Regions from separate parts of the Streptomyces sp. NPDC002809 genome, predicted to be linked through region 3. Evidence: riboswitches for the same ligand, from Rfam matches in the RefSeq annotation. Region 3 holds a riboswitch; each other region holds the start of a gene.
What was found. A riboswitch is a leader RNA that binds a small molecule or an ion and turns the genes downstream of it on or off. The one in region 3 is predicted to bind S-adenosylmethionine.

Region 1 (7,519 bases), on a different contig from region 3:
ATCTTCGTCGGGGCGTAGAACTCGAACGTCTCGTCCTGCAGATTGAAGTGCAGGCCGGTCAACGTGGAGGGATTGCCCTCGAAGAAGCGCGGCGGCCGGCCACGCGTCACGCCGTACAGAGTGGTGACCCTTTGCTGCCCGTCCAGCAGCAACTGAATGGTGCCGTCCTTCCCCGACGATTCGCCTCGCGTGTCGGCACTTTCCGCCTTGGTGCTCCAGGTGAGGAAGCCGCCGATGGGGTAGCCGCGATACAGCGACTGGAAGAATCCGCGCACCTGGTCGCGGGTCCACACATATCCGCGCTGAAATTCTGGGAGGGCGATATCGCCTGCGTCGACCTTGTCCAGGACCTGTGAGATTTGCACGTATGCAGCCCGCCCTCTCGACCCGGCGGAACCCGCCGGGACCAACACGTGATCAGCCGCAAAATTACCAGTGTTGGCCGATGCCGATGCCGATGCCGATGGCGATGACGGTTGCGGTGCGGGGGAGGAAGGGAAGGGCCCTTGAGGTGTCCTGTACGGTGCGGCCTTCGCCGATCCCGGGCGTGGGGCCGCGCGTGATCTCCGCCAGCAGTCGGTAGTGGTCCGCGGAGTGCGATTCGAAGTCCGTCCGGACGGACAGCCCGTCCAGAGCACCGTCCGGGCCGCGCCGCACATCCACTGACGCCCGGCCGAACTGGTGCTGGATGGTGTTCTGTTCAGCCTCGTCCGGCAGGTTGCGCACCTCGTCCAACGCGGCCCGGGTCCGTCGGCGCTGCTCCGGTCCGCTCGCATCAGCTGCGCGTACCCGGAGGCGGCCGAGAAATCGGTTGCCAGCAGCTCCAGCAGGATGGCCGGTTCCAGGGCGGTTTCCGCTGCCTCGCCAGCGCCTGGCCCTGCCTCCGGCAGGACGTGCAGGGCCGTGGTCAGTGCTGTGGCCGGGTGGGATGGCGCGGACGACGGGCACGGCGCAGGCTCCGACCCGCTCCGTCGCCGAGTGTTCGGCCTACCGCCACCCCGTGCACACTGCACGGGTCTTCCGCAGGGCACGTCGATTCTGGAACACTCCAGTCGCTTCCGCCCCCACATCCCCTCACCCTGCAGAGGCCCCCACTCATGGCAGAACTCAACCGTCGCCGCCTCCTGCAACTCGCCGGAGGAACGGCCGCCTACACCGCGTTGTCGAGCAGCATCGCCCGCGCCGCATCCCTTCCCGCGCGGGGCCGTACAGGCTCCCTCCGGGACGTCGAGCACATCGTCGTGCTGATGCAGGAGAACCGTTCCTTCGACCACTACTTCGGCACCATGAACGGCGTCCGCGGCTTCGGTGACCCGCGGCCCGTCACGCTGCCCAGCGGAAAGCCGGTCTGGCATCAGAAGGACCTCCTCGGCAGGGAGGTGCTGCCGTTCCGGCCGCCCGCCGACGAGCTCGGGATGCAGTTCCTCCGGGACCTGAACCACGACTGGGCGGGCGGGCACCGGGCGTTCAACAAGGGTGCGTACGACCAGTGGGTGCCCGCCAAGACCGCGACGACGATGGCTCACCTCACCCGTGAGGACATACCGTTCCACTACGCCCTCGCCGACGCGTTCACCGTCTGCGACGCGTACCACTGCTCGTTCATCGGGTCGACCGACCCGAACCGCTACTACCTGTGGAGCGGACACACGGGGAACGACGGGTCCGGCGGGGGCCCTGTGCTCGGCAACGACGAGGCGGGGTACGGCTGGACCACCTATCCCGAGCGGCTGGAGCAGGCCGGGGTGTCGTGGAAGGTCTACCAGGACATCGGTGACGGGCTCGACGCGGCCGGGTCCTGGGGGTGGATCAACGATGCCTATCGGGGCACGTACGGCGACAACTCGCTTCTGTACTTCAATAGTTACCGCGAAGCCCAGCCCGGAGATCCGCTGTACGACAAGGCGCGCACAGGGACCGACATCAAGAACGGTGGAGGGCTGCTCGATGACCTGAAGGCCGATGTCCGGGCCGGGACGCTGCCGAAGGTGTCCTGGATCGTCGCCCCGGAGGCGTACAGCGAGCACCCCAACTGGCCCGCGAATTACGGTGCCTGGTACATCTCGCAGGTCCTTGACGCGCTGACCGCCGACCCCGAGGTCTGGGGCCGGACGGCCCTCTTCATCACCTACGACGAGAACGACGGCTTCTTCGATCACGTCGTTCCGCCCTTCGTGCCGTCGGGGGCCTCGCAGGGCCTGTCCACCGTGGACACCTCCGCCGACTACTTCCCCGGGGACATCCGGTACGCAGCCGGGCCGTACGGGCTCGGCCAGCGGGTGCCCATGCTGGTGGTCTCCCCGTGGAGCACCGGTGGGTTCGCGTGTTCCGAGGTCTTCGACCACACCTCCGTGATCCGGTTCATCGAGCAGCGCTTCGGTGTGCGCGAGCCCAACATCTCGCCCTGGCGGCGGGCCGTCTGCGGCGATCTCACCTCGGCCTTCGACTTCCGCCGTACGGACACCTCGGACGTCTCGCTGCCGTCGACGGATGCCTACGAGCCTCCGGACCGTCTCCGGCACCCCGACTACGTCCCCGCGCCGCCCGCCACCGGCAGTGTGCCCAAGCAGGAGAAGGGGGCGCGCCCCACTCGGCCGTTGCGTTACGCGCCCTTCGTGGACGGCGCCGCCGATACGGCCACCGGCAAGTACCGGCTCACCTTCAGTGGCGGCGCCGCCGCAGGGGCGCAGTTCCTCGTGACTTCCGCGAATCGCACCGACGGGCCCTGGACCTACACCACCGAGGCCGGAAAGTCCCTCTCGGACAGCTGGAACACCGCCTACTCCAAGGGAGTGACCGACCTCACCGTTCATGGCCCCAACGGATTCCTGCGCACCTTCCGGGCGGACGGGAAGACAGCGGGGCCGGAGGTGACAGCTCGTCATGACGCCGCCACAGGTGGGCTTGAGCTGACCTTCGTCAATGGCGGTTCCGCGACCGTACGCCTGAGCGCGCGCAGTGCCGTCGGGTACGGGGGAGGGGTGCAGGCCTTCGCGGTCCGCGCCGGCGCGACCGTGAAGCACGTGCTTGACCTGCGGGGAAGCGGGAGTTGGTACGACGTCACCGTCGTCTCCGACGTGGACGCCACCTTCCTGCGGCGCTTCGCCGGGCACGTCGAGACGGGCCGGGCCGGTTCGAGCGACCCGGGCCTCGTCACCGGGTGAGTGGCCCCGGCCGGCGGGTGTCCGGGGGTGGGTGGGGCCCGTGGCCGGGCGCCACGCGCTCCGGACCACCCGCCGCTCCGGCGCTGCGCACTCCTGACCACCCGTCGGGGCCTGCCGTGTGCGTGGGTTGGAGTCGTGGACGGGTCATGAGTTCCAGTGCACAGCCCCGGCTTGCTGGACGGCACCCCGCTCCGCTGCGGGTGCTCCGGGTGACGACCTGCCCCGTGCGCAGGGTACGGGGAACAGCGGACCGCGGTGCAGGCACTCGGGGTCCTCACCCCGGAAGGCGAACCTCACCATGCTGCGTCATCTCACCCGGAACGACTCCGTGCGGAGCGACGACTGCACCCGCTATGCCGCGGGTCACCGCGTGCACTGGATCCATGCCAAGAAGTGCCTGCAGGAGCCGGGGCGGTCCGTCGAGATCCTGCTCACCTCCGGTGACGTCCGCGACGACGGATGGGTCGAACTGCGCCCCGCCTTCGCCTACTCGGGTGATCTCCCCGTGGTCTGGACGCACGCTCCCGGCGCGCTGCGGGAAACGCTCGCCGGTCACCGCGGGCGTGTGTACTGGCTGGAGCGCTGGCACGCGCTGAGGCTCGAGGAGGGTGAAGGCGACGGAGGCAGCGGACTTGGGGATGCGAGGGGTGCCGGGCTGGTCAACGTCGCTCTCCAGGGCGGGGATCTGTGCGAGGACGGCTCCGCCCGGGGCGGTACATCGTGATGCTTGTCAATTGTGTTGAGATGTCGCCCTGTTGCTCTGTTCAAGGTGCGGGATTGATCGCCGTTGACCGTTCCGGCGTCACATAAAATCCTTATAGTGAACGTGCGTTGATCGCATGATCATGACGCTTGCAGCTGTCGCCACAGGAGTCAGGACTCATGACGCGCCCCTCTTCCGCCGAACCCGCGCCGTCCACTCCTCCACCGCCTCCCGGCTGTCCGGCTCATACCGTGGCCGTGCCGCTCGGCGGGTCCGGGTTCCAGACCGAACCCCAGACCGTCTACCGCGCCATGAGGCGTGATCACGGGCCCGTCGTCCCCGTGGAACTGCCCGGCGGGTTCCCCGCCTGGCTGGTCATCGGGTACCGCGAACTCCATCAAGTCACCAGCGACGGCGAGCTGTTCCCCCGTGATGTCGGTCTGTGGAACCAGTGGCCCCACATCCCCGACGACTGGCCCCTGTTGCCGATGGTGGGGCGCCCCCTGCCGTCCATCTACTTCAGCGCGGGGGAGGAGCACCGACGGCACGCCCGTATGGTCGGTCCGGCCCTCGAAGGCGCCGATACGCATCAGATCCGCAGCCACTGCGAGCAGTTGGCCGACCGGCTCATCGACGACGTGTGCAGCCGCGGTACGGCCGACCTCGTCGCCGACTTCTGTGATCCGCTCCCCGTCCTCGTCCTCGCCCGGCTGATCGGGTTCCCCGACGCCGAAGGCGCCGACATCGCCCGGGTGTTGAAGGATCTTGCCGACGGCGGCCCGGACGCGCAGAGCGCCCATCTGCGGTTCGGGGAACACATGGCCCGGCTGGTGGCCACGAAGCGGGCCGCACCCGGGGACGACGTGACCTCGCGCATGCTCGCCTTCCCCGAGGCCTTCACCGACGAGGAGTACATGCTCGACCTGATGGCCATCACGGCCGCCGGGCACCTCACCACCGCCGACTGGATCAGCAACTCCCTTCGGCTGATGCTCACCGAGGACGAGTTCGCCGACTCCATGGCCCGCGGCCGGCGCAGCATCGGAGAGGCCATGAACGAGGTGCTCTGGGAGGACACGCCCACCCAGATACTCGCCGGACGCTGGGCCGTACGGGACACGCAGCTCGGCGGACAGCGGGTCAAGGCCGGGGACATGCTGCTGCTGGGGCTCGGTGCCGCCAACACCGACCCCCTGATCCGCCAGAGCATGTCGGACACCGGAGCATCCGCACAGGGCGGCAACGGCGCACATCTCGCCTTCAGCCACGGCGAGTACCGATGCCCGTTCCCCGCCCAGGAGATCGCCGAGATCATCGCCCGTACCGGCATCGAGGTCCTGCTCGACAGGCTGCCCGATCTCCAGCTCGGTGTCCCCGCCGACGAACTCGTGCGACGGCCTTCCGCGTTCCTTCGAGGCTCCACCGCGCTCCCTGTTCGGTTCACCCCCGTTCGTACGACAGGAGACTTCTCGTGAACTGCTCTCACGCCGCCGCCCAGGCAGCAGCCCAGGACGGCGGGACCGTCGTCATCGACCCGATGGTCCAGGACCTGGACGGTGAGACGGCGCGGCTGCGCGACGCCGGGCCACTGGCCCGGATCGAGCTGCTCGGTGTTCCGGCCTGGACCATCACCCGGCACGCGGACGCCCGGCAGCTCCTGCTCGATCCGCGGCTGGTGAAGGACCTCGACGCCTGGGGGCTGTGGCAGAGCGGCGAGGTGACGCACGCGTGGCCGCTCATCGGGATGATCGACGCCGGCCGGTCCATGTTCACCGTCGACGGCGACGAGCACCGCCGGCTGCGGACCAAGACCTCCCAGGCGCTCACGCCCCGCCGGCTGGAGGCGATACGCCCCGACATCGAGAAGTTCACCGAGGAGCTGCTGGACGCGCTCGCCGAGGGTGGCAGGGGCGGAGCCGTCGTCGACCTCAAGTCCGTGTTCGCGCAGCCGCTGCCCATGCGCGTCGTCGGCATGCTGATGGGGGTCGACCCCGCCGCGAACGCCATGCTGACCCGCCGGTACAAGGCCTTCTTCTCGATGCTCACCCCGCAGGACGAGCGCCTGGCCCTCCTCGCCGACCTGGACGTCTTCTACGCCGGGCTCGTACGGGAGAAGACCGCGCGGCCGACCGACGACCTGACCTCCGCGCTCATCCTCGCCGACGAGGGCGGCGAACCGCTGACCGAGGAAGAGGTGATCGGCAACCTCAAGGCGATGGTCGCGGCCGGGCACGAGACCACGATCGGGCTCATCCTCAACGCCGTACGCGCCCTGCTGGCCAACCCCGACCAGTTGCGGATGGTCCTCGGCGGGGAGGTCTCCTGGCAGACCGTGATCGAGGAGACCCTGCGGTGGGACACCCCGACCACCCACCTGCTGATGCGGTTCGCCACCGAGGACATCCAGGTCGGTGACGGCGTCATCGCCAAGGGCGAGGGAGTGGTCATCTCCTACCGGGTGATCGGCCGCGACCCGGAGCAGCACGGCCCCGACGCCGACGCCTTCGACATCACCCGCCCCACCCCCATCCGGCACATGACCTTCGGTCACGGCCCGCACATCTGCCCCGGTGCGGCGCTCTCCCGCGTCGAGGCGGGGATCGCCCTGCCCGCGCTCTTCGGGCGCTTCCCCGAACTGCGGCTCGCGGTGCCGGATGCGGACATCCGCAAGCTTCCCGTGATGACGCAGAACGACATGGAGGCCTTTCCTGTTCTGCTCGGTGGCTGAGACCGGGTGGCTGCGCCCTCTCCGTACGCGCGCGTATCGTGAGCGCCATGAAGATCCGTTTCGGTGTGGGACTCGGTGCCGGTCCATCCCTGTCGGATTTCAGCCGGATCGTCGACCGTCTCGAAAGCGGCGGAGTGGATTCGCTCTGGCTGTCGGAGCAGGTCTGTTCGGACGCGGTCGATCCCTTCATCGGCATGGCGCACGCCCTGTCACGGACGAGCCGGCTGAAGGTCGGTACGTCGGTCGCGGTGCTTCCGGGGCGTCACCCGGTGCTGGTCGCAAAGCAGTTGGCGTCCCTGGCCGGTCTTTCGCCCCGGCGCGTGCTCCCGGTGTTCGGGCTCCAGCCCGCCCGGACCGGCGAGCGTGAGCTGTTCCCCGCACCCGAGGGACGGCGCGGGGCGCTGTTCGACGAGTCCCTGGAGCTGCTGCGGGCCTCACTCAGCGGGGAAGTCGCCGGATTCGAAGGGGAGTTCCTCAGAGTCGACGCCGCACGGATCGGGCCGCTGCCCGCGAGGCCCTTGGACATCTGGCTCGGGGGCAGCGCACCCGCAGGACTGCGCAGGGTCGGGCGGTACGGGGACGGATGGCTCGGGTCGTTCCTCACCCCCGAGGCCGCCGGACGGGCCCGCGAGGCCATTCAGGCCGCGGCGGCGGAAGCGGGCCGGGAGATCGAGCCCGACCACTTCGGGATCAGCCTCACCGTCGCCGAGGGCGGCATCCCGGACGACCTCGCCCAGGTGATTCGGCGGCGCGTTCCGGAGAGCGACCCCGGGGATCTCGTGGCTGCCGGCTGGCCGGAACTGCACCGGCTGCTGGACGCGTACATCGAGGCCGGCCTGACCAAGTTCGTGATCTATTCCGCCGGGGCCCGGGCCGCCGATCCTTCCACCGACGCCTCCATCGACGCCTTCCTGGACCGGTTCG
Region 2 (7,519 bases), on a different contig from region 3:
GTGCCCATGCGGCGGATGCTGCCGCCGAGGCAGCGTACGTACCACTGGTGGAGCGGGTAGTTGATCACGAGGATGAACAACAGGACGCCGGTGGCCTTCCACAGCCTGGACTCCGGTCCGTGCTGGACGACCACGTCCAGGACCGTGGCGGTGATCAGCGGAAGCAGCCAGATGGGGCTGTGCTTCACGACGAAGAAGCCGACCGCGAGTGCCAGCCGCCCGCGGTCGGGCCGGAAGAGGTGGCCGAGGGTGCGGAACGGGTTCTCGCCGCGGTAGCGGTGGTCGAGATGGTCGAAGGGCGCCAGGGGTTCGGCGGAGGATGGGGAAACCGCTTTCTGCATGGTGTCCATCCCACCCCGCTCCCGCGGTCCGGGGCAACCCCGTCCCACGGACGGGACACGAGGCCCCGGGAAACCGCCGGGGGATCCGACGGGCCTCAGCGGACGCGGACTTCGCCCGGCAGCGGCTCGGGGGCGGGCTCCTTGCGGTGCGGGCGCCCCGCCGAGGCGATCACGCCGGTGACCAGGCCGGCGAGCAGACCCCAGAACGCGGAGCCGATCCCCAGCAGCGTCACGCCGGAGGCGGTGGCGAGGAACGTCACCACGGCCGCTTCCCTGGACGCCTTGTCGGCCAGTGCCGCGGACAGGGAGGCCTCGATGGTGGCGAGCAGGCCGATCCCCGCGATCGCCAGGACGAGTTCCTGCGGCATCGCGGTGAGGAGCGAGGCGACGGTGGCGCCGAGCAGGCCGACACAGAGGTAGAAGACGCCCGCCCACACGGCGGCGAGGAAGCGCCTGTCGCGGTCGGGGTGTGCCTCCTCGCCGGTGCAGATGGCGGCCGTGATCGCGGCCAGGTTGAGGCCGAACGCCCCGAAGGGCGCCAGGACGGCGTTGGCCGCGCCGGTCCACGTCATCAGCGGCGAGACCGGCACGTCGTAGCCGGCACCGCGGATCACCGCGACGCCGGGCAGGTTCTGCGAGGCCATCGTGACGACGAACAGAGGTGCGCCGACGCTGACGAGGACCTTCCAGTCGAACTCCGGCGTGGTGAAGACCGGGGTGGCCAGGGCGAGCCGGACCTTGCCCAGCTGCCAGCCGCCGGTGAACACGGTGGCCACCACGCCCGCGGCGAGCGCCAGCAGCACCGCGTACCGGGGCAGCAGGCGCCGGCCCAGCAGATAGAGCACGAACATGGGGAACGCGACCGCGAATCCGCCGTGCATGGTGCTGAACAGGCCCGTGCCGAACCGCAGCAGCACCCCGGCGAGCAGCGCGGCCGCCAGCGGCACCGGGATCCGGCCCATGAGACGGCTGAACCAGCCCGTCACACCGCTCACGAGGATCAGCAGGGCCGAGAAGACGAACGCGCCGACCGCCTGAGCCATCGACACACCGCTCAGACCCGTCGTGAGCAGCGCGGCTCCCGGCGTCGACCAGGCGGTCACGACGGGCGCCCGGTAACGCAGCGACAGCCCGATGCAGGTGCAGGCCAGTCCGACACCGAGCGCCAGCATCCAGGAGGAGATCTCGTGCGAGTCCGCCCCCGCCGCCTGCGCGGCCGTGAAGACCAGCGCCGCCGAACTGGTGACCCCGACCATGACGGCGATCAGGCCGGCGACCACGGCCGATGGCGGCGCGGCGGAGCGTATACGGGTGATCGCGAACATGAGTGAGCCACTTTCCTGTGCTGTGCCCGACTGGGTGCGTGTCCGGCGCGGTGCCTGCCCGGCCGGTGGCGGTGCCTGACTGCGCCGACGGCAGGCTGTCGGCCGGGCGCGCCCGCGGGGCGTTCCATATATGGAACGTTCTGTATGTGGAACACTAGAGAGGCGGGCCGACGCCCGTCAACCAGGACAGTGGAGCGGGTGCACGGCCTATGGGGCTGAACGAGGACGTGGGACGTCGGCTGCGAGCGCTGCGGCGCGAACGGGACCTGTCGCTGTCGGAGTTGTCCCGGCGCTCCCGCGTCGGCAAGGGCACGCTCTCGGAGCTGGAGAGCGGCACACGCAACCCCACTCTGGAGACCTTGTACGCACTCACCACCGCGCTCGGCCTTCCGCTCAGCGCCGTACTGAGCGACCTGCGACCGGGGGACGGCTCCGGCCCGGCACTTCCCGGCGTCTCGGGAAGTGCCGTAACCGCCGTTCTTCTGGAGCGGTACGAGGACGGGGCCGCGGTCACCGACGTGTTCCGCATCAGCATCACGGCGGGCGCCGTACAGGAGTCGGAAGGGCACGTCCCGGGTACGCGGGAGAGCCTGATGGTGCTGTCCGGCACCGCCGTCGTCGGCCCGCCGGACGACACCCGTACGGCCGGCCCCGGCGCCTTCGCGCACTGGCGGGCCGACGCACTCCATGTCTACGGCGCGCCCGACGGGGATGTGGAGGGCATCCTCTTCGTCCGTTATCCCCCGCCGGGGGAGCCCGCCGGGGGAGCGGGCCGGAGTGCCGTGAGCGACGACGGCTGAGCGCAGGGGCTCACGCCGCGTCGGCCGCCACGTCGTTCGCGCACGGGAAGGCGGGGTGGTCGCCGAGCCGGCGCACGAAGTCCTGGAGCCGGGGGTGAGCGGACAAGGAGTTGACCGGGCCGGGCTGGACGAGTGCCACCCACAGGTCCACGTCGGCGGCCGTCAGCTCCGCACCCAGCACATAGGGGTGCAAGGAGAGACGGCGCTCCATCAGGTCGAGCGCCGCCGAACGCTCCGAGGGCGATGCGGACGGGGTGACCTTCTGGTCCAGCAGCTCACGCAGGGCTTCGATGTCCGCGGCGAGCTCCGGCGGGTGCAGCGCGGAGGGGCAGGCCTCGTTGTGCCCGGAGAGCAGACCGGCCAGGTCGCGGAGGATGTCGGGCGTGTGGTTGCTGACGATGCGGCCGCTCCAGCGGTCGCACAGGGCGGGAGCCGTCAGCGGTCCGTCGTAGTGGTGCACCGTCGCCTCGTACGCACTGCGCAGCGAGGCGAAGGCCTCGGGGGTCGCGGCCGGGTGGGTGAGGAGCGTGGTGGCGACCGAGTCCCGCAGGCCGAGAAGGCCGAGAGTGATGGAGATGCGCAGCGAGCGCGGACAGCTCGCCGACAGGAAGAGCTCGTAGCGATGCGGCGCCGGATAGAAGCCGCCGGCGAGACCGACGCCGATCCTGCTGTCGAAGCGGGGGGACGGTACACCCGACGACGGGCGAAGGCCTGCGGCGCGTGCAGCGGAGGCGGAGGAAACGGGGCCGCGCTGCGGCGAGTTGTCCGTGCTGGAACCGCGCGATGCTGTCTCGGGCATGACTCTCCCTATGGGGATCCCTGGGGGAACGACGAAGCCACCGCCGCCATGCTGGCACCGGCGGCCGGATGCGGAGCGACTGTGCTTGCGTACCGGTCCGGACCGAAGGACCTGCCCCGGCCCGGCACGAGCGCACCGGAACGAGGAGTCCGGCCGATCGGGCGGGGGCAGGTCCGACGCGGACTAGTAAGCGCTGGAGACGCGCAACAGATCGATGTGCAGGCGCCTCGTCAAGCCGTTCCTGGGCAATTCCCACCGGTCCTGGCCATCGGGGCTCGCGAGACGCGAGACCGCGCTTGTCCTGTTGCTCCAACAGGACCCGGTCGTCACCCGGGGCACCCCATCGCGGTGGAAGGGTTGCCTGTCAGCGGGCCGGGGCCGATGACCGCACGAGCGGGAACTCCCGCACGGGCAGCGCTGACAATCGTGACCGTCCACGCCAGTTTCGGTGCGTCCGGTGGCGCCGTCAAGAAGGCGGGACGTGCCGTCTCGCCTGGTGGTCACCGGCGTTGACATCCTTTTCGATGCGGCCCTAACCTCCGGCGCAGAGCAGAACGGTCACGAGTGCCGGCGAAGAGCCCTGGCTTGCCGGCCGGCAACCCTCGCACGCGGTGGGGTGCCCCAGGTGAGGACCGGACCGGATGACGTTCGGTAAGCGTGAGGCCCCGCGGGGCGGAATGGTGACGGTGAGCGAGATGAACGCAGCTGACGGGATGGCCGCTCGGCGGCCCCGCGGCTGCGTCCTGCTGTGCGCGGACCGCTCCGTCGACCTGCTGCGTGTCAACAGCGCGCTGTGTACGGCCGTTTCACGCCCTCTCTGTCAAGGCTGACGGCTCTCCTATTCCCTGACATCCACCGCTGCCGCGGTGTGCCCTCTCCCCACCCGGCCCCTGAGCCGCGCTGTGTGCCGCGTCCCGACGGCCCGTCCCCGACGGGCGCGGTGCCGCAGCCTCCCGCGGTCCGGGGTGTCCGCATCCGCTGGAGCCCTCCATGAGTGAACTCTCCGGCGTCGCTGTGTCCCCGGGACCAGCGCCGCCCACCGACGCGAACCCCCGTCCCGGCCCGAACGCCGCGCCCAGGCCCCTGGCGGCGCAGCGGGTCCTCCCGCTCAGGCGTCCCGGCCGATGGATCGCCACGATCGTCGTGCTCGTGCTCGGCGCCCAGATCGCTCACGGTCTGGTGACCAACCCGTTCTACCAATGGGGCCGTTTCCAGTACTGGTTCCTGCGGCCGGCGATCCTCGACGGACTGCTCGTCACCCTCGAAGCGGCGGTGTACAGCGCCGCGCTGGGCCTGCTCGGCGGTGTCCTGCTGGCCCTTGCGAGGCTCTCCCCGAACCCGGTGCTGCGCACGGCGAGCTGGCTCTACACGTGGCTGTTCCGTTCGGTGCCGCTGATCGTGGTCCTGCTGTTCCTCTACAACTTCAGTGCCCTCTACCGCACGTTGAGCATCGGGGTGCCGTTCGGTCCGGCCTTCTTCACCTTCGACGAGTCGCGCCTCGCCACCGACATGGCCGTCGCGGTCGTCGGACTGAGCCTCAACGAGGCGGCCTACGCCTCCGAGGTGGTGCGCGGAGGCATCCTCTCCGTGGACCAGGGGCAGCACGAGGCGGCCGCCGCACTCGGCCTTCCGAGGCGATACCAGTTCGCGAAGATCGTCTTCCCGCAGGCGCTGCGCTCGATCACCCCGAACTACGTCAACCAGTTGATCGGTCTGATCAAGGGCACCTCGCTGGTCTTCTACGTCTCCCTGCTCGACCTGTTCGGCTCCGTACAGAGCATGGGCAGCACCTACCCCGGCGACATCGTGCCCCTGCTGCTGGTCGCCACCGTCTGGTACCTGATCCTCACCAGCGCCGTGTCCGTCATCCAGTTCTACGTCGAGCGGCACTACTCGCGGGGCGCGCTGCGCACCCTGCCGCCGACCCCGCTGCGGAAGGTACGGACCGGCCTCGGCGAACTGAGGGCCCGGGTCCGGAGGGAGACGGCGACATGACCACCGACACGCAGGAGATACGCCCGGCCGCCGTCGAGGTGCACGACGTGTACAAGTGGTACGGCAGCCAACGGGTCCTGGACGGGGTGGAGCTGACCGTGCGGCCCGGTGAGGTCACGGTCATCCTCGGGCCGTCGGGCTCGGGCAAGTCCACCCTCCTCAGGGTGATCAACCACTTGGAGAAGCCGGAGATCGGCCATGTCAGCCTGAACGGCGAGATGATCGGTGTACGCCGGCAGGGCGAACGGCTCAAGGAACTCAGCGAGCGGGTCATTCTGGCCCAGCGCAGCCGGATCGGTTTCGTCTTCCAGAACTTCAACCTGTTCCCGCATCTGACCGTGCTGGACAACGTGGCGGCCGCCCCGGTGGCGACCGGCAGGCTCGCCAAGGGCGCGGCCCGGGAGCAGGCCCGCGACCTGCTGGCCCGGGTGGGTCTCGCAGACCGGGCCGGGGCGTACCCCCGGCAGTTGTCCGGCGGCCAGCAGCAGCGTGTGGCCATCGCCCGTGCCCTCGCCCTGCGGCCCGGCGTCATTCTCTTCGACGAGCCGACGTCCGCGCTCGACCCCGAACTGGTCGGCGAAGTGCTGGCGGTCATCAAGGACCTGGCGAGCAGCGGCACGACCCTCGTCATCGTCACCCACGAGATCGGCTTCGCCCGTGAGGTCGCCGACCGGGTCGTCTTCATGGACGGCGGCCGGATCGTCGAACAGGGCTCTCCCGCGCAGGTGTTGGACGACCCGCAACATGACAGGACCAGGGACTTCCTCAGCAAGGTGCTCTGACCCCCGCACGTCGTGGAGCGAGGCGGTCCGGCCGCGGCCCACCCGGCACTCCCTCCGTCCCACCGGCGCCGCCCGGCATTCGCTCCCCGCCACCGCCCACCCGGCACTCCTTCGGTACCACCGCACCCACTCGGCATTCCTTCGGTACCACCGCCGCCCACCCGCCACCCGACAAGGACAGTCATGCACACCCTCAGTCTCCGCAGCAGCCTCCTCCGCGGCGTCACCGCCTCCGCGGCCGTCGCCTCCCTCGCCCTAGGTCTCGCCGCGTGCGGCGGCGACAGCGACGCCGCCTCCAGGAGCGGCACAGCCGCAGCCGGAACGGTCACCGTCGGCGCCCTGTCCAACGGTGCCGGGAAGGAGACCGCGCTCAAAGTGTCCGAGGTCGAGTCGATCAGTGCCGGACTGCCCGCGGAGATCGCCGAGCGAGGCACGCTGGTGATCGGCGTGGGTGCGTTGCCGGCGGGGTTCCCGCCCCTGGCCTACGTGGGTGACGACCAGAAGACGCTCACCGGCGCCGAACCCGACCTCGGCCGACTGGTCGCGGCGGTCCTCGGGCTCAGGGCGGAGATCAAGAACTCGACCTGGGAGAACATGTTCGTCGGGATCGACAGCGGCAAGGTCGATGTGGCCCTGTCCAACGTCACCGACACCGAGGAGCGCAAGAAGAAGTACGAGTTCGCCTCCTACCGGCAGGACAACCTCGCTTTCGAGGTGGGGAAGAAGAGCACCTGGAACTTCGACGGCGACTACCGGAACCTGGCCGGCAGGACCGTCGCCGTCAGCGCGGGCACCAACCAGGAGAAGATCCTTCTGGAGTGGAAGGAGAAACTGGCGAAGGACGGCAAGACGCTCGACGTCAAGTACTACCGGGACAGCAACGCCACCGCGCTGGCACTGGCCGGCGGGAAGATCGACATCTCCTTCGGCCCCAACCCCGGCATCGCCTACCACATCACCCAGACGGCGAACACGCCGAACGCGACGCGTAACGCGGGCAAGTTCTCCGGCGCGGGTGCGACGCTCCAGGGCCTGATCGCGGCCACCGCGAAGAAGGACAGCGGGCTTGCCGAGCCGATCGCAGCCGCGATCAACCATCTGATCAAGAGCGGCCAGTACGCCCGGTGGCTCGCCGCCTGGAACCTCTCCAACGAGGCCGTCGACAGCTCACGGGTCAACCCGCCCGGGCTGCCGCTCGACAACTCCTGACCCACCGCCCGTCCGGGGGCCCCGCCGTGCCGCGGCCGGGCCCCCGCCCCGCCCGGCGCGTTCCCGACACGGAGACCCAGTACCGCCATGCTCACCAGCAATCACGCCCCGTCCCCGAGCCCCCACCCGCCACACGTCCTGGACAACGCGGCCTGGGCCGCACTGACCGGCCCGCACATCCGGTTCGCCGAGCGGGTCGGCCGGGCCGCCCGCTACCCCACGGACGTCTCCCCGTTCACCGCCCTCGACGATCCCACCGACCCCCGCG
Region 3 (7,519 bases):
CGGCGTCCTTCCCCCGCCCGTCGTCGCGCCCTCTCACGTCATCGGCGCCGCCACTCCTCGGCAAGCAGTTCGTAGGAGCGCACCCGGTCGGCATGGCCATGGGTGATGGTGGTGATCAGCAACTCGTCCGCGCCCGTGGCCTCCTGGAGGCGTTCGAGGTCGTCGGCGACGCGTCCGGGCGAGCCCACGAACTGGGTGTCGACGCGGTCGGCGACGAGCGTGCGGTCCGCGTCGCTCCACGGGCGGGCGCGGGCCTGCTCCGGGGTGGGGTACTCGATGGCGCCCTCCGCCGTCCGGATGCTGCGGACCCAGGGGCCGTACCCCGTGGCCAGTTCCCGTGCGGCCGCGTCGTCCTCGGCGACGACGACGTCGGCCGAGACGCTGACGTACGGCTTCTCCAGCTCCTCGGACGGCCGGAACGCGGCGCGGTAGCCCTCGGCCGCCTCCAGTACGGTCGCCGGACTGACGTGGTAGTTCGCGGCGAAGCGCAGTCCGTTGCGACCCGCGGCCTCCGCGCTCTGTCCGCCGCTGCTGCCCAGGATCCACACCTGCACGTCGGCGTCCTCACCGGGGACTGCGTGCGCCTCGATGCCGTCGGCGGAACGGTACGTCCCGCGCAGGAGCGCGAGGATGTCGTCGATCTGCTCGCCGTAGTCCTGCGCCCGCGCACCGGGCTGGTGCAGCAGCTGCTGCTGTAGCGCGATCCGCGGTGAGCCCAGCAGGTGTTCGAAGGAGAACCGGGCCGGGATCCGCAGTCCGTTCGGGGTGCGTCCGTCGACCACCGGGATCGTGGTCGGTGCGGGCCCGCCCTTGCGTTCCGGAGGACGTCCGCCCGATCGGCCCAGGCCCAGGTCGAGCCGCCCGGGATGGAGCGCGTCGATGAGGCCGAACTCCTCGACGGTGGACAGGGCGGTGCGGTGGCCCAGTTGCACGGCCCCGGAGCCGATCCTGATCGTGGAGGTCGCCGAGGCGGTCAGGGCGAGCACGACGGCGGGTGAGGTGCCGGCGACGCCGGGGTTGAGGTGGTGCTCGGCGAACCAGTAGCGGGCGTAGCCGGCCCCTTCGGTCCGGCGGGCCAGGTCGATGGTGTTGCGCAGCGCGTCGGCGGCGGTGGAACCGGACGGAATCGGTATGAGGTCGAGGACCCCGAGAGGGATGCGGGACATGGCCGGAACACTCCTCAGTGGCTCGTCGGGACGAGCGCGGATGCCTGCACCGGAGCGGGCCGGGCAAGGACCGGGGCCCAAGCGAACGGCGGGTCGGGGATGTCATGTCGCAGCACCGGGGCAACGTCGGACTGGAAGAGTTCGAGCGAGTCCCGGTGCTGGGCGTCGGTGAGGCCGCCGGCCTCCGCTTGCAGGTGCAGGACGGTGTGTCCGAACTGCTCGTGGTAGCGGTGCACCTTCTCGATGACCTGCTGAGGGCTGCCGATCAGTGCCGAGCTGCGCTCGACGAAGTCCTCCAGGGTGGGGAACACCGGATCGACGCCCAGCTTCTTCTGGAACGCGAGATTGCCCTCGAACACCGGCCGGTAGGCGGCGACGGCCTCCTGCGAGGTCCGGGCCGTGTGAAACCCGGCCGTCCCCGCGCCGACCACCGCCTGTGCCGGGTCGTGGCCGTAGTGCTCCCAGCGCTCCCGGTAGTTGCGGATGAGTTCGGCGTACGGTTCGATCGCGTGGGTGACGTTCGCCGAGAAGAGCGGGTCGCCGTAGCGTGCGGCAAGGTCGACCGACTTCCGGCTCGTGGCGCTGCCGTGCCACACCCGGACGGGTCGCTGGAACGGTCTGGGCCACACCTCGGCCTCGGTCAGCTCCGGGCGGAAGCGTGGTGTGGCTGTCACCTTGTCCCGACGCCAGAGCCGTCGGAACAGCTCGTAGCTCTCGGCGTTGCGGTCCCACTGCTCCACGGGCGCGACGCGGAACAGCTCGCGCTGTGCCGTCCCGTTTCCCTTGCCGATGATGAGGTCGAGGCGTCCCCCGGACAGATGGTCGAGCGTGGCGTAGTCCTCGTACGCGCGCACCGGGTCGAGCAGGCTGAGGGTGGTGACGGCGGTGAAGAGGCGGATGCGGGAGGTGTGCGCGGCGATATGGCTGAGCACGACGGGCGGCGAGGAGGAGATGAAGGGCCGCTCGTGCCGTTCGCCGACGCCGAAGCCGTCGAAGCCGAGCTCCTCGGCCAGCAGCGCGTTGTCGATCACCTCACGGAAGCGTTCGGTGGTCGGCTTGAGGACGCCGGTCACCGGGTCCGGGGCGTGGATGATGAGGGTGATGGCCAGGAACTTCATGACGCCGCCCGTTCGGCCGCTGCCGCGTCGGGGCGGTCCAGGCCGAGGTGGTCGCGCAGGGTCGTGCCCTCGTACTCCGTACGGAACACACCACGCTCCTGGAGGAGCGGGACCACGGTGTCGGCGAAGACGTCCAGACCGCCGGGGGTGATGTGCGGGACGAGGATGAATCCGTCGGCGGCGTCGGCCTGGACGAAGTCGTTGATGGTCCCGGCGACGGTGGCCGCCGAGCCGACGAAGGCCTGGCGGTTCCCGGTCTCGATGACCAGGTCGCGGATCGACCAGTTCTTCGCGGCCGCGAGCTCCCGCCACTCCTGTGCGACGGCCAGCGGGTCGCGGTACATGCGTACCTGGGCGCGGCCGCGGGCGATGGTGTGCTCGCCGAGGTCCGGATCGATGTCGGGGAGCGGCCCTTCGGGGTCGTACGAGGAGAGGTCCCGGTTCCAGACGAACTCGAGGTGCTTGATCGCGGTGGCGCCGCTGACCTGCTGCCGGCGTACGTCGCGGGCCAGTTCCTGTGCCTCGGCGTCCGTGTCACCGAGGACGAAGGTCGCGGCGGGCAGGATCAGCAACTGGTCATGGGTGCGGCCGTGGCGGGCGAGGCGGCCCTTGACGTCCGCGTAGAACGCCTGGCCCTCCTTGAGGGTGCTGTAGCGGCTGAAGATCGCGTCGGCGCCCTCCGCCGCGAACTCGCGTCCTTCGTCGGAGTCGCCGGCCTGGAAGATCACCGGGCGGCCCTGCGGGCTGCGCGGCACGTTGAACTGTCCCTCGATGTCGAAGTGCTGCCCTTTGTGCACGAAGGCTCCGGCCCGGGCGTCGCGGAGGAACGTGCCGGTCCGCTGATCGGCGACGATCTCGTCACCGCGCCATGAGTCGAACAGTTCGTTGGCCGTGGCGAGGAACTCCTTGGCACGGGAGTACCGCTTCTCCTGCGGGAGGAATCCGCCGCGTCGGAAGTTCTCGCCGGTGAAGGCGTCCCAGGAGGTGACGACGTTCCACGCCGCGCGCCCGTCCGAGAGGTGATCGAGGCTGGCGAACTGGCGGGCCACCTCATAGGGCTCGTTGAACGTGGAGTTGATCGTGCCGGTGAGACCGAGGCGTTCGGTGACAGCGGCCAGTGCGGACAGCACGGTGAAGGTGTCGGGGCGTCCCACGACATCCAAGTCGTATATTTTTCCGCCCTGTTCGCGAAGCCTGAGCCCCTCGGCGAGGAAGAGGAAGTCGAACTTGGCGCGTTCGGCGGTGCGGGCGAAGTGCGCGAACGAGCTGAACTCGACGTGACTGCCGGCCTCGGGGTCGCTCCACACGGTGGTGTTGTTGACGCCCGGGAAGTGGGCGGCGAGGTGAATCTGCTTGAGCGGCTTGCCGGTGCTGGTGCCGGCGCCGTTGCTGGTGCTCATGTCGGTGGTCCTTCCGGCTCAGACGGTGGCGTAGCGGTTGGCGGGGCGGGCGAGTCCGAGCAGCCCGCGCAGGGTGTCGGCCTCGTACACGCTCCGGAAGGCACCGCGGCGCTGCAGTTCTGGAACGAGTCCGCGGGTGATCGCCGGGAGGTCGTGGCCGATCACGGCGGGCCGCAGCCGGAAGCCGGAGAGCCCGGCCTGCTGCCAGTCCAGGAGCAGGTCCGCCAGTTGGGCGGGCGTGCCGGTGAACACCTTCGCGTCACTGCTGTACGGGTGTCCGGCGAGGCCGTCGAGACGGTCGCGGCGGGCCGCCGCGGCTGCCGGGTCGTCGTCGAGGAAGACCACGAGGTCCCCGAAGATGTGCAGGGGTTCCGCCGCCCGTCCCGCCACCGCCTGTTCGGCGCGGATCTCTTCGATGATGGTGCGGGCCTGACCGGTGTCGTGCGGGGTGACGTACCCGATGTCCGTGGAACGGGCCACCAGTCGGAAGGGAACGCTCCGGTGCGCCAGGGCGCTGACAATCGGCTGCCCCTGCGGGGGCCGGGGTGTGATCGAGGGGCCCCTGACGCTGAAGTTCCGGCCCTCGAAGTCGGTGTAGTGCAGCTTGTCCCGGTCGATGAACCGGCCTGTGGCGTCGTCCCGGATCTCCGCGCCGTCCTCCCAGCTGTCCCACAGGCGGCGTACCGCCTCGACGTGGTCGCCGGCCTCCTCGAAGAGTTCGGCGACCAGCGCGCGGACGGGCGGGGTGTCCAGGTCCTCGACACGGAATCGCGGGAACGTACGGCGGCCGAAGTGGGCGGCTTCGTGGCTCCGGGCCGACACCTGGACGCGCAGACCGGCGCGGCCGGTGCTCACGTAGTCGAGGGTGGCGATCGCCTTGGAGATGTGGAACGGCTCCGTGTGTGTGGCGATCACGGTGGGGACCAGGCCGATGTGCCGGGTCAACGGGGCCACACGGGCGGCGATGAGCACCGCGTCGAGGCGCCCGCGCTCCTGGTCGGTGCGGCCGTCGGGCTCCGTGAACCGCGAGGACTGGAGCCCGAGCGCGTCCTCGATCGTCACGAAGTCGATCAGGCCGCGTTCGGCCTCCTGGACGGTGTCGGTCCAGTACGCGGCGGTGAGCAGTTCCCCGGGGCGGGCCTCCGGCTCGCGCCATGCGGCGGGGTGCCAGCCCGCACCGTTGAGCGCGACGGCGAGGTGGAGGGGCGAGGCGGGCAGGGCGGGGTGCGGCAATGACGATGCGGACACGAAAGGGTGCCTTCCTGATCGACCGTGGGTGATCGCCGGGCCTCGTCGGGAGGTTCGGCGTCGCGGGAACGGGTCAGGAACAACAGAGCGCGCCGGCCACGCGCTGGAGGTCGATGTGCGGCCGTGAATAGAGGTGGACGCGGCGGCGCGGGGCGAGCACCCTGACGAGCGGGCAGGACACCGGTGGCATGACCGTCGCCTCCGCTCTTCCGGCCGGGCGGGCCCGGGGGCCTCGCGCTTGCGGAACCCGGACGGGCCCCGCCTGGTCGTCACCTGGAGCACCCCGCCGCGCAGGAGGGTTGCCGGTCAGCAAGCCAGGGCTTGACGCTGACACTCGTGACCTGCCCGGAACGCTACGCGCGCAGGCAGCGCCACGCAATGCCCTGCAGATCATGGCCATGCTCACATCGGTCACGCTCGCACCACCATGCCCCGGAACAGCGCGGCCGCTCCGTCTGTTCCCTCCAACAGGCGCCCTGCAACAGGCGGTCACCTGCGAAAACCGGGCACGACGCCCTCATGGAGCGGGCGTAGACCGGTTCATTGCCGCTGCGTGAACTTCTGCGCGCTTGCCCGGAAAGCCGTACCGTGCACGTCCGCGGCCTCCGTCGCCCGGCGCAGCCCGTCGCCACCCTGCGCGACCTGGGACGCGGCCGCCTCATCCGGTGTTCGGCGGATGCCAGGCCCCGCATACCCGGCCCCGTGGTTCACGGGGTGGTGCGTACGCATCGGGCATTCCCGGCAACCATCGGCGGAGTCAGGTGAGTTGATGTGTCACCCGACAGCCCTTCATGGGCTCCGTCGTCGTCGGGACGGTGATCCCGCGTGACGGAATCGGTCGGACGGTCGCGACCGCGGTCAGCCGGCAGGACCTGCCCCTCGTGCGGGGCCTGGTGCTGCTGATCAAGCGCGTCCTGCGGCCTTCTGGCTCCTGCGGGAGACGGAGTCGACGACCACTGCCGCCAGCAGGACGGATCCCGTGATCATGAACTGGATCGCGTTGCTCACGCCCATGATGTTCATCCCGGACTGGATGGACCCGATCACCAGGGCGCCGAGCAGGGCCGACCAGACCGAACCGCGTCCGCCGAACAGGCTCGTGCCGCCGATGACGGCTGCGGCGATGACGTTCATCAGGAGGTTGCCGCCGCCCGAGGTCTGGCTCGCGGACTGGATCTGCCCGGCGAGGAACAGACCTCCGACCGCCGCCATCGTGCCGGCGATCGAGAAGACCGACATCCGGACGAACGGCACACTGATGCCGGCCCGTCGTGCACCCTCCGAGTTGCCGCCGACGGCGAAGACCTTCCGGCCGTACGTGGTGCGGCGGAGCACGAAGTCCAGTACCACCAGCACGATCAGGAAGATCAGGAGAGCCAGCGGGAGGCCCTGGTACCGGTTGAGGATGTACGCGGTGACGAAGGCGATCGCCGCGATGACGATCGTGCGCAGCACGATCTCGGCGACCGGCCGGGACGGCACCCGGGCCGCTCTGCGGCGTGCGGCGTCCAGGAGGGAGGCGGCCAGGAAGAGTCCGACCCCGACGGCCGCGGCCACGTAGGCGGCGGCCGGGCTGTGGTAGATCGTCGAGTAGATCTCGGCGACGATGCTGTCGGCGGGGATGTTGACCGTGCCGCTCGAACCGAGCACCTGGAGCATCAGCCCGTTCCAGGCGAGGTTGCCCGCCAGAGTGACGACGAACGCGGGCACGCCGACCTTCGCGAAGAAGAAGCCCTGGATGAGACCGGCGGCGGCTCCGCCCAGAACCGCGACGAGGAGCGCCAGCCACTCGTTCATGCCGTTCAGGACATTGAGTACGGCGAAGATCGCGGCACACAGACCGCTGACGGACCCGACGGACAGGTCGATCTCGCCGAGGAGCAGCACGAAGACGATGCCGACGGCGATCATGCCGGTGCCGACGATCTGCTGACTGAGGTCGGAGAGGTTCTGGGCCGAGAGGAACGTGCTGTTCAGGCTGCCGAACACCGTCCAGATGATGATCACGGCGATGACGACGGGAAGGGAACCCAGCTCCCCGCTGCGCATCTTGCGCCAGAACTCCCCTGCGTACCCCCGGATACCCTCCTCGCGGACGAGCAGACGGGTGTCGACAGCGGGCATGGCGTCGTGCGCGGGTTGCTGAAAGTCGTCGCGGGCGGGTTGCTGGGAGTCGTCGCGGGCGGGTTGCTGGGAGTCGTCGCGGGCGGGTTGCTGGGAGTCGTCGTGTGCGGGTTGCTGGGAGTCGTCGTGTGCGGGATCCCGGGTCATCGCTCCTCCTCCCGCTTACGGGCCTGGCGCCGGGTGACCGCACTGTCGGAGGCCCCGGTGATGGCGGAGATGATCTCCTCGGTGGTGGTGGAGCGCCGGTCGAAGAAGCCGTTGTTGCGGCCGAGGCGCATCACGGCGATCCGGTCCGCGACCGCCATCACGTCCACCATGTTGTGGCTGACCAGGATGGTCCCGAGGCCGCGGTCGCGGAGCCGTTCGACCAGGTCCAGGACCTCGGCCGTCTGCTCCACGCCCAGGGCCGCGGTCGGCTCGTCCAGGATGACGACCTTCGGATCGCCGATCAGCGACCGGGCTA
Region 4 (7,519 bases), on a different contig from region 3:
TCGACCACGACGGCCTCGCCTGGGCCCTGGGGGAGTGGGCGAAGCGCAAGGCGCGGACGAGTGACTGGCGTACGGCCGTGGCTGCGGGCGAGGAGTCGGTGGCGATCCAGCGCGCGCGGGCGGCCCACGGGACCCCCGCCCAGGAGCGGGTGCTCGCCGGCGCGCTGATCCAGCATTCGGCGGTTCAGTGGAACGCGGGTGCCCGGCAGGCATCGCTCGCGCTCGCCGAAGAGGCCGTGGACCTGTGCCGCGGGCTGGCGCGGAGCGTGCCCGATGCGGAGATCCCGGAGCTGTTGGCCAAGGCCCTGAACTCGCTGGCGACGGGCTACGACGACGCGGCGCGCAGGCCGGAGGCGGTGGCCGCGGCCGAGGAGTCGGTGGCCATCCGACGGGAGCTCGCCGAGCGTGACCCGTCCAGAGCGGCCGCCCATGCCGCGTCGTTGCGCAATCTCGCCGCCTGCCAGTCAGGTTCGGGGCACCCGGAGGAGGGCAGGATCATCGCGGAGCAGGCGCTGGCCATCGAGCGTCGGCTGGCCACGGAGAATCCGGATGCCTACGCGGACACGCTGGCCCGCACGCTGCACCATCTCTCCTGGCACTACTGGCGTGAGGGAGCCAGCCCGGTGAGGACGCGCGCCGCCTCCCAGGAGGCGGTCGACCTGCGCAGGCGGATGGCCGCGGACAACCCGGACACCTACAACGCCGGTCTGGCGGATTCCCTGGTGAACCTGGCCACCGAGCAGCCGCACGAGCAGTCCCTGGAGACGCTGGCCGAGGCGGAGGACCTCTATGCGATGCTGACCGAAAGGGCGCCCCTGGAGCACGCCGACTGGATGCGGCTGCTGCTCAGCAACCGGGCCTGGGTACTGAACGAGCTCGGGCGCGTGGACGAGGCACTGGAGACGATCGACGAGGCGATCCGCCTCGCCCGGCTGCTGTACCGGGACAACCCGGTGGCCCGCGGCACCAATCTGGGCAAGGACCTGTCCAAGGCGGCTGTGTTCCACAAGGCCGCCGGCCACCGGGAGGAGGCCCTCGCCGCCCACGAGGAGGAGGTCAGGGTCAGGCGCGAGCTGGTCCGCCTGCATCCCGCCCCGAACGAGATGTACCTCGCCGAGGCACTTCACGAACAGGCCCTGGCCCTGTCGGACCACGACGAGCCCGAGGCGGCACTGGCGGCCGGGGACCAGGCACTGGAACTGTACGAGCGGCGGTGGCGCGAGGACCCCGGGCAGGAAGCCGCGGGCTACGCCGCCGGGCTCACGCTCGTGGCCTGGCTGAGGGAGACCAGTGGCAAGGGCGGCGATCCGGTACCGCTCAGGGAGCGGGCCGTCGTGCTGCTGCGCCCGGTGGCCGTGAACTCCGACTTCAGCCGGGTGCGGCTCGCCGAGAATCTGGTGCAACTGGCCCATCACGCCTCGGCGGCAGGAGGAATGCGCGCCCTGCTGCGCGCGCTTCCGTTCGCCCGCGAGGCCACCGAGAACTACGCCCGGATGTCGGCGCGCAAGCCGTCGCCGGGTGATGACCTGACGAGATCCGCGACCCGCTGGGCCCAGCTGCTGGACGGCTGCGGACGCAGGGCCGAGGCGAGCGATGTGCGCCGTCGCTACGGGGTGCCGAAGGGCTGACCGGCGGCCGCTGTACGACCTACGTGACAGAAGCGGTTTGTGCGTTTCGGGAGGAGAGAACGATGCCGGAACAGGATGGGGAGACGGATGTTCCCGCCGACGGAGGTCCTGCCTCGGCCGCGGGGGCACCGCCGCCGATGGAGACCGACGACAGCACCGAACTGGTCTTCCGGTCGGTGGACCTCTTCTACGAGGAGTATCTCGCCCAGGTGGTGTGGCGGCGCGTGGACGGCGTCCACCTGGCCTGGTGTCCGGACTGGTGGATGCATCCCGAAGCGATTGTGAGGATCGCCTCGCTGTGGCGGGCCTTCGAGTTCCTGCGGGTCGATTCGTCTCTCGGTATGTCCAACTGGTGGCTGCACCACGCCGATCCCCATCTGGCCGTGCTGATGGATCCGCGCACCGGGCCGTTCGTCCTCTGCGCGGGACCCGACGGCCACAGCGTGGACATCGGCCCGTTGCCGGGCAATCCGTCACCGCCGGAGATGTGGGACGACCCGGCGTTCTCGGTCGATGCGGCGGAGGCGGAGGAGGCGCGCAAGGCCGCCGGGGCGGAGGACCCGGCGAACTGACCGGCCCGCCCTACTCCTGCCGCAGCGCCTCCAGCTGTTCCAGGAACCACTGCTGCGGCGGCAGCGCGGTGGCCGCCGCGGCCAGCCGCTTCGTGCGGGCCGTCCGCTCGTCGTCCGCCATCGTCAGCGCCTCGTGCAGCGCGTCGGCGGTGGCGGACACGTCGTACGGATTCACCGTGATCGAGTCGGCGCCCAGCTCCTCGTACGCCCCCGCCTCCCGTGACAGCACCAGCGCGCAGCCGTGGTCGGAGACGACCGGGACCTCCTTGGCGACCAGGTTCATCCCGTCCCGGATCGGGTTGACGAGCGCGACGTCCGCCAGCCGGTACGCGGCCAGCGAGCGGGCGAAGTCGTCCTTGACGTGCAGGACGACCGGGGTCCAGTCCGCCGTCCCGTGCGCCTCGTTGATCGCGTCGGCGACGCGCTGCACCTCGGCGGTGTACTCCCGGTAGACCCCGAGGTCCTGCCGCGAGGGGTAGGCGAACGCGATGTGGACGACGCGCCCGCGCCACTCGGGCCGCTCGTCGAGCAGGGCGCGATAGGCGAGCATCCCGCGGACGATGTTCTTGGACAGCTCCGTACGGTCCACCCGCACGATCGTCTTCCGGCCGGGGCCCACCTGCTCCCGCAGCGCCGCCATCCGCTCGTCCACGTCCGCCTCGTGCGCGCGGCGGCGCAGGAACTCCGCGTCGGCGCCGAGGCCGTGCACCCCGATCCGGGTGCGGCCGGTGCCGCCGAGGATCTCCGTGCAGCAGCCGATGAACGCGTCCGCCCAGCGGCGGGTCAGGAAGGCCGCCCGGTCGGCGCCGAGGATGCCGTGCAGGAGCTGTTCCGCGATGTCGTCGGGCAGCAGCCGGAAGTAGTCGACGGGCGCCCACGGGGTGTGCGAGAAGTGGCCGATCCGCAGGTCGGGGCGGAGCTCGCGGAGCATGCCGGGCACCAGCGCCAGGTGGTAGTCCTGCACGAGGACCGCCGCGCCCTCGCCCGCCTCCTCGGCGAGCGCCTCGGCGAAGGCCCGGTTGTACGTCTCGAAGGAGGCCCACTGACGGCGGAACTCCGCGTCGAAGACGGGTTCGACGGGGGTCTGGTAGAGCAGGTGGTGGACGAACCAGAGCACCGAGTTCGCGATGCCGTTGTACGCGTCGGCGTGGACGTCCGCGTCGATGTCGAGCATCCGGACGCCGGGTTCGCCGACCCCGCGCCGCACCGCCTCCCGGTCCCCGTCCCCGAGGGCGGCGCAGACCCACATCTTGTCGTCCACGGCGCTCAGGCCGGAGACGAGTCCGCCCCCGCCGCGCCGGGAGTCGAGGGTGCCGTCCTCGCGCAGCGCGTACGAGACCGGGCCGCGATTGGACGCGACGAGTACCTGGGCAGCGGGCTGAGGGGCGTGCTCGGAGACCATGGGCGGAATCTAGCCCGATCACGAACCGCCCAAACGTACGAAGTCAGGCCACGTCACGCCGCACGGCGTGAAACGTACTCCTCGATCTCGCGCATCGGCGGCCGCTCCTCGGTGTCCACCGGATAGGTGCGCGGGACGAAGCCGTGCTCGCCGCGCTCGAACTGGGTCAGCGACGGGCGGACCAGATGCCCCCGGGAGAGGCGGAGTTGGGCGGTGCGGTAGATGGCTGCGGCCATCCGGCCGAGCGCCTGGCCGTCCTGGTGGCGGTGCTTCCTGACGCCCACGTCGACCTGGGCGAGCGCGTCCAGACCGACCGTGTGCAGGGCGTCGACGAGCAGGCCCAGCTCCACTCCGTAACCGACCGGGAACGGCAGCCGCTCCAGCAGCGAGCGGCGCACGGCGTACTCGCCGCCGAGCGGCTGGACGAAGCCGGCCAGCTGCGGCCAGTGCAGATTGAGCAGCGGGCGTGCCACCATTTCGGTGACGCGGCCGCCCTGGCCCGTGGTGTCGCCGAACGGGCGGTCGTACATCGCCTTGACGAACTGGACCGAGGGGTCGGTCAGCAGCGGGCCGACGATGCCGGAGACGAAGTCCGCGGAGAAGTCCTTCAGGTCCGCGTCGATGAAGCAGACGATGTCCCCGCCGGTCACCAGGAGTGACCGCCACAGCACCTCGCCCTTGCCGGGGACGGCCGGTATGCGGGGCAGGATCGCGTCCCGGTGGACGACCCGGGCACCCGCCCGGCGGGCGACCTCGGTGGTGGCGTCCGTCGAGCCGGAGTCGATCACCACGAGTTCGTCGACCAGCTGGACCTTCTCCATGAGCTCGCGCCGGATCGTCGTGACGATGTCCCCGACCGTCTCCGCCTCGTTCAGCGCGGGCAGCACCACGCTCACGCTCGGTCCGTTCGCGCCGCTTCCGGCCTCCAGCAGACGGTCCAGCGGACGGTCGGCGGCTGACCAGGAACGCCTGGTCAGCCAGCGTTCGACCTCTTCCAGCACGGTCGATACTCCCTGTATGTGATCCATCTCGCGGTTCGGACGACTATCTCAACAGTCCGGTGCTTCGGTTACAGTCTTGAACAACGCAGATGGCCGTCGCATGCCGGGGTCCGTCCGCCGATAAACGCCTGGATCCATGGTCCAGTGCCACAGCGCTCATCCAGAGGGACTGAGGGAACGGCCCGTTGAAGTCCCGGCAACCCTCCCGCCGACCGCGAGGTCAGGTGGGGAAGGTGCCAATTCCGTCTCGTGACGAAATGCGTCGCGAGGAAGATGAGGAAAGGACCTCGCCATCGTGGCTGTTGAGACTGTTGAAGCAAACACTGAATCCTCCGTGGACCTCGGTCCCGCCGCGGCGCTTTCCTGCCGCGAATGCGGAGAGCGATTCGCACTCGGCCCCCTTTTCGCCTGCGCGTCCTGTTTCGGGCCGCTCGAAGTGGCGTACGACCTGCCGAGCGGCTCCCCGGACGAGCTGAAGAAGCGCATCGAGGCCGGACCGAACAACATCTGGCGCTACGCGCCGCTGCTGCCGGTCCCCGCCGATGTCGCGGACAAGCCCAACATCAACCCCGGCTTCACCAAGCTGGTCAAGGCCGACAACCTCGCCCGTGAGCTGGGCGTCACCGGCGGTCTGTACGTCAAGGACGACTCCGGCAACCCGACGCACTCCTTCAAGGACCGCGTCGTCGCGATCGCCGTCGAGGCCGCCCGCGCCTTCGGGTTCACCACCCTCTCCTGCTCCTCCACCGGCAACCTCGCCGGCGCCGTGGGCGCCGCCGCCGCCCGCGCCGGTCTGCGCTCGTGCGTGTTCATCCCGCACGACCTGGAGCAGGGCAAGGTCGTCATGGCCGCGGTGTACGGCGGTGAACTGGTCGGCATCGAGGGCAACTACGACGACGTCAACCGCTTCTGCTCCGAGCTCATCGGCGACCCGCTCGGCGAGGGCTGGGGCTTCGTCAACGTCAACCTGCGCCCGTACTACGGCGAGGGATCCAAGACCCTCGCCTACGAGATCTGCGAGCAGCTCGGCTGGCAGCTGCCCGACCAGATCGTCATCCCGATCGCGTCCGGCTCACAGCTCACGAAGATCGACAAGGGCCTCCAGGAGCTGATCAGGCTCGGCCTGGTCGAGGACAAGCCGTACAAGATCTTCGGTGCCCAGGCCGAGGGCTGCTCCCCGGTCTCCGCCGCCTTCAAGGCCGGTCACGACGTGGTGCGGCCGCAGAAGCCGAACACGATCGCCAAGTCCCTGGCGATCGGCAACCCGGCCGACGGCCCGTACGTCCTGGACATCGCCCGCCGCACCGGTGGCGCCGTCGAGGACGTCAACGACGAGCAGGTCGTCGACGCGATCAAGCTGCTGGCCCGCACCGAGGGCATCTTCGCCGAGACGGCCGGCGGGGTGACGGTCGGTGTGACGCAGAAGCTGATCGAGGCCGGTCTGCTGGACCCGGCGCTCACCACTGTCATCCTGAACACCGGTGACGGCCTCAAGACGTTGGACGCGGTGGCCGCCACCTCGCAGGCGAGCGCCACGATCCGCCCGAGTCTGGAAGCCTTCCGCGCCGCCGGGCTCGCCACCAGCTGAGAACCCGGCGCCCAGGCCCCCCGGCGGGCCGGGCACCGGCTTCCGACCACTCGAGACTCAGGAAGGGCACCCACCATGAGCGTCAAGGTCCGTATCCCCACCATCCTCCGCACCTACACGGGCGGCCAGGCCGAGGTCCCGGCCGAGGGCGCGACCCTCTCCCAGGTCATCGAGTCCCTGGAGAAGGACCACCCGGGCATCGCCGCCCGCGTCCTGGACGACCAGGGCAAGCTGCGCCGCTTCGTGAACGTGTACGTCAACGACGACGACGTGCGCTTCGAGGGCGGCCTGGACGCGGTCACCCCGGACGGTGCCGGTATCTCGATCATCCCGGCCGTCGCCGGCGGCTGCTGAGCCCCCGGGCCTCGCGGCCCGACTTCACCGCGTCACCGGAATTGCCCCCTCTGCGAGAGAAGCGGAGGGGGCAATTCTGCATGGTTGAGCGCGGTAGAGTGAGGGAAGTCCCCTCCGCTGCCCGTGCCGCCCGCATATGAGAATGCGCCTGGCCACGACAAGATGCAGCCAAAGTACCTGAGCCCCTTGCGCCATAAGTCGCCTTTGCCTGGCCTGACTTGCCCTGGAATCTCATGAATCCCCCACATTCGGGCGATCGGTGCTGCGCAGAATTCTCGTCCGATTGACCTGTTGCAGAGGGCAGTTGGGCAGATACATTCGGCCGCGGTCGACGCGTTCCGGCGCACACACCCTCTCCTGTCGGAGGGTGAGTTCTGACCCGGGCCCGCGAAGTGCGGTCCCGTGCAAGGGCCAGTAATAGGGGAGTTAGGCATGGCTCAGGGCACCGTCAAGTGGTTCAACGCGGAGAAGGGGTACGGCTTCATCGCGGTCGACGGTGGTGCGGATGTTTTCGTCCACTACAGCGCGATCCAGATGGACGGGTACCGCACCCTCGAAGAGGGTCAGCGAGTTGAATTCGAGATCTCGCAGGGCCAGAAGGGGCCGCAGGCGGACATGGTCAAGCTCGCCGTCGGCTGAGCCCGGCCTGTCACCACGCAGTCGGCCAACGACACTACTCACGCACGGAGGGCCCGTACCCCTGGGGTACGGGCCCTCCGTGCGTCCCGGGGCGCTTCCGCGGCACCCCGGGGCGCTTCCGCGCCGTCCCGGGAGGCTCCCGCGGGCCCCTTTGCGACTGTCCACACTCCGGAGGGGGACGCTTGCACTCTCGGGGGTCGAGTGCTAATTATTGGCTTAGCACTCTCTGGGTGAGAGTGACAGAAACTTGGACCGGGCCGGTGAGGCCCGCAGGTCTGTCGGGGCAAGGAACCGGCAGACAGGCAGGCCGTCCGTCGCGGGCGCCTCTCGGTCCG

Region 1: it holds a riboswitch for S-adenosylmethionine, as region 3 does, so the genes downstream of both, ABT025_RS20350 (hypothetical protein) here and ABT025_RS34000 (putative leader peptide) in region 3, are expected to answer to the same signal.
Region 2: it holds a riboswitch for S-adenosylmethionine, as region 3 does, so the genes downstream of both, ABT025_RS36025 (amino acid ABC transporter permease) here and ABT025_RS34000 (putative leader peptide) in region 3, are expected to answer to the same signal.
Region 4: it holds a riboswitch for S-adenosylmethionine, as region 3 does, so the genes downstream of both, thrC (threonine synthase) here and ABT025_RS34000 (putative leader peptide) in region 3, are expected to answer to the same signal.

Annotation. Positions count from the first base shown of each region.
Region 1 covers NZ_JBEOVJ010000032.1:33,933-41,451, forward strand. The annotation lists gene ABT025_RS20335 (GmrSD restriction endonuclease domain-containing protein) at 1-365, opposite strand, end outside; gene ABT025_RS20340 (hypothetical protein) at 430-735, opposite strand; gene ABT025_RS20345 (phosphocholine-specific phospholipase C) at 1,098-3,164, shown strand; SAM riboswitch class IV at 3,307-3,416, shown strand; gene ABT025_RS20350 (hypothetical protein) at 3,463-3,888, shown strand; gene ABT025_RS20355 (cytochrome P450) at 4,047-5,342, shown strand; gene ABT025_RS20360 (cytochrome P450 family protein) at 5,339-6,595, shown strand; gene ABT025_RS20365 (TIGR03854 family LLM class F420-dependent oxidoreductase) at 6,643-7,519, shown strand, end outside.
Region 2 covers NZ_JBEOVJ010000109.1:3,208-10,726, reverse strand. The annotation lists gene ABT025_RS36045 (ABC transporter ATP-binding protein) at 1-341, opposite strand, end outside; gene ABT025_RS36040 (benzoate/H(+) symporter BenE family transporter) at 437-1,666, opposite strand; gene ABT025_RS36035 (helix-turn-helix domain-containing protein) at 1,876-2,466, shown strand; gene ABT025_RS36030 (glutathione S-transferase family protein) at 2,477-3,265, opposite strand; SAM riboswitch class IV at 3,553-3,697, opposite strand; SAM riboswitch class IV at 3,822-3,929, shown strand; gene ABT025_RS36025 (amino acid ABC transporter permease) at 4,256-5,260, shown strand; gene ABT025_RS36020 (amino acid ABC transporter ATP-binding protein) at 5,257-6,042, shown strand; gene ABT025_RS36015 (transporter substrate-binding domain-containing protein) at 6,226-7,251, shown strand; gene ABT025_RS36010 (GNAT family N-acetyltransferase) at 7,339-7,519, shown strand, end outside.
Region 3 covers NZ_JBEOVJ010000093.1:652-8,170, forward strand. The annotation lists gene ABT025_RS33980 (LLM class flavin-dependent oxidoreductase) at 39-1,166, opposite strand; gene ABT025_RS33985 (LLM class flavin-dependent oxidoreductase) at 1,181-2,284, opposite strand; gene ABT025_RS33990 (NtaA/DmoA family FMN-dependent monooxygenase) at 2,281-3,684, opposite strand; gene ABT025_RS33995 (LLM class flavin-dependent oxidoreductase) at 3,703-4,932, opposite strand; gene ABT025_RS34000 (putative leader peptide) at 5,006-5,122, opposite strand; SAM riboswitch class IV at 5,162-5,274, opposite strand; gene ABT025_RS34005 (sugar ABC transporter permease) at 5,836-7,056, opposite strand; gene ABT025_RS34010 (ATP-binding cassette domain-containing protein) at 7,200-7,519, opposite strand, start outside.
Region 4 covers NZ_JBEOVJ010000023.1:41,911-49,429, reverse strand. The annotation lists gene ABT025_RS16430 (trypsin-like peptidase domain-containing protein) at 1-1,628, shown strand, start outside; gene ABT025_RS16425 (DUF4913 domain-containing protein) at 1,691-2,200, shown strand; gene ABT025_RS16420 (alpha,alpha-trehalose-phosphate synthase (UDP-forming)) at 2,211-3,602, opposite strand; gene ABT025_RS16415 (glucosyl-3-phosphoglycerate synthase) at 3,656-4,603, opposite strand; SAM riboswitch class I at 4,757-4,883, shown strand; gene thrC (threonine synthase) at 4,899-6,191, shown strand; gene ABT025_RS16405 (MoaD/ThiS family protein) at 6,267-6,545, shown strand; gene ABT025_RS16400 (cold-shock protein) at 6,978-7,184, shown strand.